DNA from 2 places in the Mammaliicoccus lentus genome. Region 2 is predicted to be linked to the other one. Evidence: riboswitches for the same ligand, from Rfam matches in the RefSeq annotation. Region 2 holds a riboswitch; the other holds the start of a gene.
What was found. Region 2 has a riboswitch for thiamine pyrophosphate ahead of ACNMOQ_RS02035 (thiamine phosphate synthase). Riboswitches for the same ligand answer to the same signal wherever they lie in the genome.
Positions count from the first base shown of each region.

Region 1: another riboswitch for thiamine pyrophosphate. It lies ahead of tenA (thiaminase II); the one in region 2 lies ahead of ACNMOQ_RS02035 (thiamine phosphate synthase).

Region 1 covers NZ_OX344834.1:830,771-836,571, reverse strand. The annotation lists gene yidC (membrane protein insertase YidC) at 1-285, opposite strand, end outside; gene thiE (thiamine phosphate synthase) at 364-1,011, opposite strand; gene thiM (hydroxyethylthiazole kinase) at 1,008-1,799, opposite strand; gene thiD (bifunctional hydroxymethylpyrimidine kinase/phosphomethylpyrimidine kinase) at 1,792-2,604, opposite strand; gene tenA (thiaminase II) at 2,607-3,287, opposite strand; TPP riboswitch at 3,364-3,461, opposite strand; gene ACNMOQ_RS04020 (LysM peptidoglycan-binding domain-containing protein) at 3,607-4,440, opposite strand; gene ACNMOQ_RS04015 (single-stranded DNA-binding protein) at 4,911-5,492, opposite strand; gene ACNMOQ_RS04010 (YwpF family protein) at 5,676-5,801, shown strand, end outside.
Region 2 covers NZ_OX344834.1:450,563-456,363, reverse strand. The annotation lists gene ACNMOQ_RS02040 (AbgT family transporter) at 1-1,110, shown strand, start outside; TPP riboswitch at 1,174-1,283, shown strand; gene ACNMOQ_RS02035 (thiamine phosphate synthase) at 1,345-1,929, shown strand; gene thiO (glycine oxidase ThiO) at 1,922-3,028, shown strand; gene thiS (sulfur carrier protein ThiS) at 3,025-3,225, shown strand; gene ACNMOQ_RS02020 (thiazole synthase) at 3,227-3,994, shown strand; gene ACNMOQ_RS02015 (ThiF family adenylyltransferase) at 3,994-4,992, shown strand; gene ACNMOQ_RS02010 (DUF488 domain-containing protein) at 5,048-5,404, opposite strand; gene ACNMOQ_RS02005 (fructose-1,6-bisphosphatase) at 5,555-5,801, shown strand, end outside.

The DNA of each region.
Region 1 (5,801 bases), 380 kb from region 2:
CATTTCAGGTTTAGCTAATTTCATTTTTTCACGCATTAATTTTTGATTTTTATACGTTTTCATCATGAATGGGAATAAGACTAAACGCACGATTAACGTAATAATTATAATTGCTAGTCCATAGTTGTGATCTAAGTTAGCACCGAGCCAATGAATTAAATTGTCCATTGGTTTAACAAATGTATTATAAAAGAATCCATCTCTATTCTCAGGTTTAGAATAATCACACCCAGCTAGCACAACCATTACACCGAATAATAATGGCCATAAAGCTTTTTTCTTCATTTTTCCACCTCTATTGATATACTCACATAAAGGTTATTCTACCATAGTTTCTATTCAACATAAATCAATATCTTAAATTTATAGTACTTTTTTATATTGATTATGAAAGCCCTTCACAGTTTGTTCAATATTTGTACTTTTTGCTATAGCTGAAATAATGCTAACCCCATCCGCACCAGCGTTTATCAAAGGTATGACGTCAGCTTCTGTTATACCTCCAATAGCAACAATTGGTATATTTTCATCATATCTTCTTAAGTTAGAAATGAGGTCATAACCACCCTCTTCACCTGCATCACTTTTAGAAAGCGTTGAATGTATAGGACCTGTACCTATATAATCAACAAGTGAAATATCTGATAAATTATATTCTTCTTTATTAGCAACGCTTAATCCAATGATTTTATTTTCAAACTTATCTTTAAATAACGATACATTTTTATCGTCTTGTCCAACATGGATACCATCAGCATTTATTTTTAAGGCTAAATCGACATCGTCATTTACTATGAACGGTACATTATATTTTTTACATAGTTCAAATAATTGTTTCGCTAATGTTTCTTTGTCTTTGCCTGTTTTACTATTAGGTCCTTTTTCTCGATATTGAAACATTGTAATACCTGATTTTAATGCTTCCTCAAGAACAGTATATAAATTTTTGTTAGGGACGTCTTGGCTGCCTGCTATAAAATAAACTTTTAGCAATTCTTGTTTAAACATCATTTCACTTCTTTCACTTTCTGTTTTTGCTTAACAATTTCATCCGTTATTGCATTCAATTGATCAATAAATGCAACTTTGAATGTACCTGGTAAATGCGCGCCGGATTGTTCACTCGCAATTTCGCTAGCGATATTATACGTTGATAATGCTTCTCCTAATAAATCTACTGTAATTTGTTTTTCATTTGCAAGAAAAGCACCCACTACAGCACCTAGTAAACATCCTCCACCAGTAATTTTTGTCAGCATTTCACTACCATTATTTAATTCTAAATATTGATTATTACATGCAATAACATCTGTTTTTCCTGTTAATATAATCGGTAAATTCAATTGTTTATGCGCTTTTTTAGCAATTTTTACTACGTCTAACGAATCATCACTATCTGTGCCTTTCATAGTTGTTTCTTCGTCAACTAAAGCTAATATTTCTGATGCGTTACCTCTTATTACATCAACTACTTGATCGTTAAGAAGTGTTTGGCAGAATGTCTTTCTAATTGTGGATGCTCCAACTGCAACTGGGTCTAGTACAACGGGCACTCCGTTATCATGCATTATTTTCGCATATTCTTTCATATCATATGCTTTATCAGTTGTAATTGTACCTATATTTACTAAAAAGGCGCTTGCTACTTTCGAAAATTCTTCCGCTTCTTCTGGTTCTTCACTCATAGCTGGACTTGCTCCTAGCGATATTAAACCGTTCGCTGTAAAGTTTTTTACAACATCGTTTGTATAACATACTACGAGTGGTCCTGTTTCTCGAATATTTTGTAGTTTACTCATAATCCAATCCCTCTACTTTTTGATATGCGAAATGATTTACTGGTCCTCTACCTTTTCCTATTTCTGGCGTGTACTTAATTGCTAAAGTAATAAATCTCTTAGCTGTATTAACCGCTTCTTCTATCGTATGTCCTTTAGCTAATTCTGCTGTAATCACTGCGCTAAATGTACAACCAGTCCCATGTGTGTGTTGCGTATCAAATCTTTCACTCTTCCAACTTCTTATACCCTCTTGTGTAAATAAATAATCAATAGCATCACCTTCTAAATGACCGCCTTTAATGACAACACCTTTAGAACCAACTTCATTTAAGAAAAATTCTCCAGCTTTTTTGATTTGTTCTTCTGTTTGAATTTTATACCCTGTTATATCTTCAGCTTCTGGTATATTTGGCGTTACCACAGTAGCTAATGGTAATAATATAGATTTTAATTTATTTTTACCTTTATCATCCATCAGTGAATCTCCACTTTTAGCGACCATTACAGGATCAATGACATAAGGTTTATTAGCTTGTTCAATATAAGGTTTGATTGTTTCCATCATTTCTTCTGATGCAATCATGCCCGTTTTTATTGCATCTGGCGTTTCATCATCGAATACACTTTTCAATTGAGATTCAAGTACTTCTATAGGTAAATGGTAGACATCTTGTACACCTAAAGTATTTTGAGAAACGATACTAGTTGGAACTGCCATTCCATATACTCCTGACGCTTGAAATGATTTTAAATCTGCCATGATACCTGCTCCGCCTGTTGGGTCGGTACCAGCAATCGATAACGCAATGTTTGGTTTTTTCATATTTATCTCTCCTCAAATTCCCATTTTTCTTGAATATACGACATGTTGAAGAAATTGCGTTCATGAACAGTGCTTTCTAAAAAATTTCTTTCGACTAGTTCTATTTCTGCTTTAGATGCATTTTCACTAAAAGTATCGAGCCAGTTGTCTAGTACGCCCATTAGTTCATCCATACCTTTATAGTAAAATTTAAACCATTCTTGTAACTTATGATTAGACGAAAAATTATTTCTCTCAATAGCTAGTTGAGCTATCCTTCTATATACATATGGACATGGTGCCATAGCTGCTACAGTATAAGCAACATTTTCATGTGCGTACGCATTATAATACATATGCTTAATATAGTGATCTGCAGTAGGATACCATGCCCCATCTTTTATTACTTCATGATAATCTTCACCGATATAATCCGCTAATATTTGATGAGCTCCTACTTCCCCTGAAGAAGCGAATTCTATTTGTTCTAATAAAAATTTCAACTCTTCTTTAGAGTCTATCTTAGGAATTAATAGCGCATAGACTTTAGCAAATTCATTTAAATATCTGGCATCCGCTTTTAAATAATGCTTTACAGCTTCTGCTGAAATGTCATCATTTACAAACCCTTGAATGAATCCATCATTATATATTTCTTCAATAATTGGTTCTACTTTTTGTTGTAACTGCTCAGAAAAACGCATGTTATCTCTCCTAATAATTTTTTAAATAAAAAAATGACTTCTTTCGTATAAAAAGAAGTCAATTAAAAGTAGAGTATACGTTAATTGACCACTTTCCTACGTTGGCATTATCCAAATCAGGTATAAGGGACTGAACGAATTCATCTCAGCCTATAGGCGCCCCTAGTAGTCATTCCTTTATTCAATTACTTTAAGATTATCAAATACATTTATAATGGTCAAATTAAACAACATTAGTAAAATATAAAAAATCGCCTAGGATATTTCCTAGACGATTGAATTAATATTATTTATATAACTTGAAAATTAAGCTTTTAGCTTACCACCAGCCATGAGTTTTACGGAATTCAATTGCAGCTGCTTCAGAACCATAACGTTGTTTCGCGTAGTTTAACATACCTTTAGTTTGTGTAGCTACAGAACCAGTTCCCCATGATTCTTTAGTTTGACCTAAACCTTGGTAACCGTTAGGGCTTACCGCATTTGGATTACCACTTGATTCTGGTAATACAATTGTATTCCACATTGCTTCAGTTCCACCTGCAGCTAAGAATTGAGCTTTAGTAGATCCACCAGTGCTAGCCGATTGAGCTGGCGCTTTATATGAAGTTTGTGAAGTTTGAACTTTATTGTATGTTGGTTGAGCTGGTGCTTTGTATGATTGTGTTGGTGCTTGATAGTTAGCTTGGTAAGCTGGTGCTTCAACTTGTGTTTCAGTTTGTTGAACCGGAGCTTGTTGAGCTACTGGAGCTGTTGCTGGTTCAGCTGATTGTGCTGGTGCTTGTAATGATAAAGTTTGACCAACAACAATTAGATCTGAATTTAAGTTGTTCCATGCTTTCAATTGAGATACTGTTACATCATATTTAGATGCAATTTTCCCTAAAGTATCTCCTGAAACTACAGTGTATTCTGTAGTCGCTTCAGTATTTTCTGCTTTCGCTTCATTAACTTTAATTACTTGGTTAGGTAAGATTAAGTTTGAATTTAAACCATTGTCCGCTTTAAGTGCGTCAACTGTTGTTCCGTATTGTTTAGAGATCTCAAATAAAGTGTCTCCCGATTTTACTGTATGAGTTGCTGCATCAGCTGTAGCTGTTACCCCTGTCGTAACTGCAACTGCTGCTGTTGAAACTGCTAATAATTTTTTCATGATTGAATATTTCCTCCTGTAAGGTTATCTCTTTATTTATGATTTTTACTTTATAAACTATATCATTAAATTTGATGACATAGGTTACAACCATATGAAAAATTACAGCTAATTATTACAATTGTATTACATAAATCTCAAGAATATTTTACAGCTTTATACTTTCTTGAGAACTTTCATGAAAGTATTCTTTTAAGTTGTGTAAAATTAATTAAAGTGCAATTTGTAACACCACTGTAATTGGTTACACAATTATAATTAAACTCTTAAGTCATATATAAACTACTTATAAAATATAAAATACTTCCCACAAATTTTAGAATAAGTTTGTAGGAAGTAATTAAACGTCCAATAATTTGAACAATTTAATAAGCGTCTGGTTATTTATATTCTAGACACACTGGAATATAGAATCGAGAGTATTTTAGTTTTGGAAGACTATTTTTATTAATAGAGGAATTAGAATGAATCTATGATTTTACTACCATAGATTTATTCGAGGTTTGTGGTTGTTCAGATGTGTCTGTTTCATCATGTATAATTTCAATCATTTTATTATACTGTTTATAAACTTCATCTTGCGACAAGTTATCTTGTTCGTTCTCTTTGGCCTTTTGTTCAGCTGTATTTCTTTCATCGCTCATTCTAACAGATAGTTCTTCTGAATAAGTGTCAGCACTTTCACTTATTAAATCACTTATCTCTTCTTTAGATTGAGGGACACCTTTCCTATTTGTTGAAGGCATATTTAAAAACTTTATCGTTTCACAAATAATTTCAGTAATATATTGCTTTTTATCATCTTTAATATATACACGTGTTTGTATTTGGCCTGTTAAAGCTATTAATTGACCTTTCTTCGTATATTGATGAATGTTATAAGCTAATTTCCCAAAAGCTTTGCACACAATAAAGTCAACAACCATATTACCTTCTTTAGATTTATAACCCCTTTCAACGGCTAAACAAAATGTAGAAATGATAGTGTCACCTTTCTTAAAATAGGCAGGGTCTTTAGTTAACCTCCCAACTAAAACAGATTTATTAAGCATATCTTTCACCTCCTTATATTTTTAATATAAGGAATCAACATTTTTACGTCAAAATCCATTTTTTTATATTTTCCATCATAATTTTCAACAATATCCTTAGAATATTGTTATTTACTTAAAAAGTGCTTTATAATAGAACACAAAGTTAAACATTCGTAGTTTTAACATTTAAGGGGGATGTTTATGAAAACATTTAAAGCAGTTCGCTTTCAAATCGTAAATGATGAACAGATTACAGAATATGAATTGTTAGATGGTATTATTATAAATAAAGAAAATAGTGGAACAGGTTGGTTATTAGAAATTTTA
Region 2 (5,801 bases):
GCTGGTGGTGTGGCACCAATGATTATGCCTGTCTTAACAGCAGTTATATTTATAAAGATGGGTTATCATCCTATTGCAGGTTTAGTGATTAGTTATGCTGCAGTAGAAGTTGGTTATGGTGCTAATTTATTAATCGGTTTAGATGATGCTCTAGCATTTTCATTTACGCAATCTGCATTAAAATTATTCTCTGGGGAAGCTTCTATTAATATTGCAATGAACTGGTATTTCACAGCTATTTCAACATTTCTTTTAACCCCTATCATTTTCTATGTAGCTAAGAAGTTTACGATTCCTAGTTTTCAAAATAGCCAAATTGATAAATTGCATGCTGAGTCTGTAAAAACATTCAACCAACGTGCGAAAAAAGCATTAACATATGCGAATATTTCAGTCATTGTATTTTTATTATTTATTGTCGTTATACTTATACCTCAAAATAGTATTTTAAGAAATAATGATACAGGCAGTATTTTAGTTGAGTCTCCATTAATGGATGGCTTTGGAGTCATTCTTCTTCTAGTCTTTATTATTCCTGGTTTAGTATATGGATATATGAGTCGCAGTATTGTGTCTACAAAAGATATAGGCAGATTAATGACAAATAGCATGTCAGATATGGGTAGTTTTATTATAGTTATCTTCTTTGCAGCTCAATTATTAGCTTATTTTGATTGGAGTAATATTGGCAAAGTGATGGCTATTAATGGGGCAGAATTGTTAAAAAACCAAAACGGCGTTATTTTGATTATTGGGTTGATTATATTAACGTCTGTTATTAATATCTTTATGGGTAGCGCTTCAGCAAAATGGGCTATATTAGCACCAATTTTTATACCGATGTTTGCTACATTAGGCTATCATCCGGCATTTACACAAATGGTTTATCGTATAGGCGATTCTATTACAAACCCTATTACGCCAATGATTCCGTATTTACCATTCTTATTAACCATTGCACAAAGGTATGATAAAAATATTAAACTCGGTACTTTAATCGCACACTTATTACCTTACAGTATTATTATCGGTGTCGTTTGGACCATAATCATGCTTATATGGTTCTTATTAGGCCTTCCAGTAGGACCTGGAGGACCAGTTAAATTATAATTTTTATTTATTCAATTTGAATAATTTCCATTTTAATTGTACAATGACATTAATAATTAAATAAATGACCACTGGAAGTGCCTTTATCAAAGGCTGAGACTGAAGTAGTGACTTTAGGATTCCCAGAACCTGATCCAGTTCGTACTGGCGTAGGAAAGTGGCGTACCTATTGAAGCTAATTTGCGCTATTTTTCTACTAAGAAAAATAGCGCTTTTTTATTTGGAGTGATTCAATTGTTTATCGCAATAACACCTTATCAAATTTTAACAAAAGAAGATTTAAATCATTACATCGAAATATCAGAACATATAGATTTACTGTTGTTAAGAACACCTATGAATCATCAAAAATTATTTGCAACCATCGACTATTTAATAACAATCGGTTTTCCAAAAAATAAAATAATGTTGCACACACATACTTCATTAGTAGCAACTTTTGATTTAAAGTATGTACATTTTAAAGAAAATGATGCAAAAGCTTTTTTATTTAAAAAACAACATCCAGACATTTCAGTAAGTATGTCTACTCACAACATTGAGACCGTGACGAAAGCCCAAAAGAACAATTTGGATTTTGTATTTTTTGGTCATGTCTTTGAAACTTCTTCAAAGCAAGGAGCAAAACCTAAGTCTTTAGAAGAGATTAAAAATGTACTTTCAGTCGATATACCTATTTTCGCTATAGGCGGAATTGATGAGCATACAATACAAAAGCTGCCAAAAGGTTTTCAAGGTGTATGTGCGATTTCTTTCTTTAGAAATGCTGGAAATTCTGCCATTAAATCATTAAGAAAGGAGTGGGAATCTTATGTATGACGTTCTAATTGTAGGGTCTGGCGTCATTGGTATGTCTATTGCACGCGCTCTTTCCGACAAATCAAATAGTTCAATAGCAGTTGTTGATAGAGATGTACCAGGATTACATGCTTCTTATAAAGCTGGTGGCATGCTTGGCGCTCAAAATGAATTTGAAAATTATTCACCTTTATATGAACTCGCTATACATTCTCGACGTTACTTCAAAGATTTAGCTGAAGATTTATATGATGAGACTGATATCGATATCGAATTTGTATCACATGGATTAATTAAGATGGCTTCTAATATTAATGATATTGCTCATTTAAATAAACAGTATACTTTTTTAAGTCAGCATGATGAACATGTAAAAGCGCTCGATAAATCTTCATTGCAAAGCTTATCCAATGGTTATATAGATTTTCATAACCAAGCAATTTATATACCAGATGATGGACAAATCAATGCTTCTAAATATACAAAGGCATTGCTTGAATCTATTACCAATAAAGGAGTTGATCGATTTTATAAAACAGAAGTTACAAACATAACTGAGAAACGTGATTATTATAATATCGAAACTTCCCATGATGTGCTTCAAGCTAAAAAAGTTGTAATAGCTGGAGGTGCTTGGAGTCATGAATTAATCCATGACTCCACTGTCGCATCTCAAATAACTGGAGTTAAAGGAGAAGTTCTTCTATTAGAAAATAAACAAGTAGATTTAAAACAAACTTTATTTATGACCAATGGTTGTTACATCGTACCTAAAGCTAAAAATAGATTTCTTGTTGGTGCTACTAGTTATATGAATGACTTTTCAGTAGGCACTTCTAAAGAAGGTGAAAGCTGGTTATTTAATGAAGCAGCACAGTATGTTCCAGCATTAAAATCAAGCAATGTTATTCACAAGTGGTCTGGCATCAGACCTTACACTGAAAATGAATGGCCAATCATGGACGAAGTTGATGACGGACTATTTCTTGTCACTGGACATTATCGGAATGGCATACTCCTCTCACCTATTATTGGTAAGTTAATGTCCGAATGGATTATCAATGATCATACACCATCTATATTAGAAAGATTTAAAGCAAAAAGGAGTGTTGAATTATGAAATGTATTATCAATGGAGATGAATTTAATTTTGAACAAGATTTACCTGTTACAGAGGTATTATCATCCCTTGAATTAGACCAAGAAAGAATCATCGTAGAATTCAATGGATCACTGATTAAAAAGGAAAATTTCAACGAAACAATTGTTAGAGAATCAGATCAACTAGAATTACTAGAATTTGTTGGAGGCGGATAAAATGTTAAAAATAGGACCATATGAATTAAACTCAAGATTATTATTAGGAACAGGGAAATTTGAAGATGAAAAAACACAATCAGAAGCGATTAAAGCGTCACAAACTGATGTATTAACGTTCGCTGTGAGAAGAATGAATTTATATGATAAATCATTGCCAAACCCATTAGCTAATGTTGATTTAAAACAGTTTGTTACATTCCCTAACACTGCCGGTGCACATACTGCAGAAGAAGCTGTGCGTATAGCTGAAATCGCACAACATGCAGGCCTTTGTAACATGATTAAAGTCGAAGTAATTGGAGATGACAAAACACTGCTACCTGACCCAATAGAAACTTATAAAGCTTGTGAAATTTTATTAGAGAAAGGTTATATCGTATGTCCATACATTTCATGTGATGTAGTACTAGCTAAACGTTTAGAAGAACTTGGCGTACACGCTATTATGCCTTTAGCTTCTCCTATCGGTACTGGTAGAGGCATAAATAATCCACTTAATTTGCGATATATTATTGAGCAATCTGAAGTGCCTGTCATTGTTGACGCTGGAATTGGTTCTCCAAAAGATGCTTGTTATGCGATGGAACTAGGTGCTGATGCAATCCTATTAAATACTGCTATTTCCAGTGCTAAAGACCCTGTAAAAATGGCTGAAGCAATGAGATTAGGCATTGATGCTGGGCGATTAAGTTATGAAGCGGGTAGAATTCCAGTAAAATATACTGCACAAGCATCTAGCCCTACTGAAGGTTTAGGTTTTCTATAATGGATCGCTATGATAGACAAACAAAGTTTCAACCATTTGGTGAAAATGGTCAGCATCAATTACAAACAGCTAAGATAATGATTATGGGTGCAGGTGCATTAGGTAGTCACGTTGCTGAACAACTTGCAAGAGCTGGTGCACATCATTTAACAGTTGTTGATATGGACATAGTAGAAATCTCTAACCTTCATAGACAAGCTTTATATGATGAATCAGATGCTTATGATATGCGACCTAAAGTTGTCGCTTTACGCGATAAAATCAATAAGATTAATCAACATGTAACGTTAAATGCTATGAATAAAGAGCTAACACCATCTAACATTGAAGAAGTGATTAAACAATATCAACCAGACATCATAGTAGACGGCATGGATCATTTTGATATACGCTTTTTAATTAACGAAGTATGTCATAAACTACAAATCCCTTGGGTTTATGGTGCAGCTGTCGGGAGTAAAGGAACAGTATATGCAATTGATTTCGAAGGACCATGTTTAAAATGCATTTTAGAGAATGTTCCAGAAACAGGAGAAAGTTGTGCTATAAACGGTGTCTTACCACCAGTCGTTAATCAAGTAGCAAGCTTTGAAGTATCCGAAGTATTACGATATATTGCTGGGAAAGGATTTTCTAAGAAACTTATAACATTAGATTGTTTCGAAATGAATACACGTAGTACTCAAATTGATATGCTGAAAAATCAACAATGCCCTGTTTGTGTAAATGGTCATTACAACATCCTAGATAAGCAACATATGTCATCAATAGAAGCGTTGTGCGGAGATGCATTTTTATTTAGATTTAAAGAAAAGACATTTAACTTAGCGCATTATTTCCCAGGTGATGTTTTGAAAGAAAATGATTACGTCAAATTGATTTCATTCAAAGATTATAAGATGACATTTTTTGCAGATGGGCGTATGAATGTACATGGCGTTTCACATTTAGAAGAAGCCGAAACGCTATATCATAACTTACGAAAATCAATACAATAGATATAACACCCTCTAATGTATAGATTAATACAATACATTAGAGGGTGTTTATTGATTATTGATGATCTAGAAATTCTTTTAGAACTACTGCTTGATTATGTTTTTCATCCTTCGCACCATATAATAATACAACATTACCGTTATTTTCTTTATAAATGTCTTTGAGTTGATCGAGTGCTTCTTTTTGTTCACCTGATTTAAGTTCTTCTTTATATTTTTTCTTAAATGAATCAAATTTTTCCGGGTCATGTCCGAACCATTTTCTCAGTGAATCAGATGGTGCGATTTCTTTTATCCAATGGTCTAGATTTGCCTTTTCTTTAGAGATGCCACGTGGCCATACTCTATCGACAAGCACTCTAACATTGTCTTTATCGTAATCTTCATAAATTCTATTGATATCACAACTCACCTTAATCAACCTCCATTTCATTATATTTATACCCTAAATATCGTGAGTATAAATCTTAATATCAAATTATTTAATGTGTTATACTATATCTCAAATGATGTCTATTATTTAAAGTTTTAACTCATCAATTATACGAACGGAGTGACTAGAATGACAGAGAACATCAATCAACATGTAAAAGAAAAATACTTAGACTTATTAGCAGAAAAATTTGATGCTGAAGAGAAAGTAGCAACTGAAATCATAAATTTAGAATCTATAATGGAATTACCAAAAGGTACAGAACACTTTGTTAGTGATTTACATGGTGAATACCACGCTTTCCAACATGTGCTCCGAAATGGATCTGGTAACGTAAGAGCTAAAATTAATGATATTTTTAAAGACAGACTTTCTG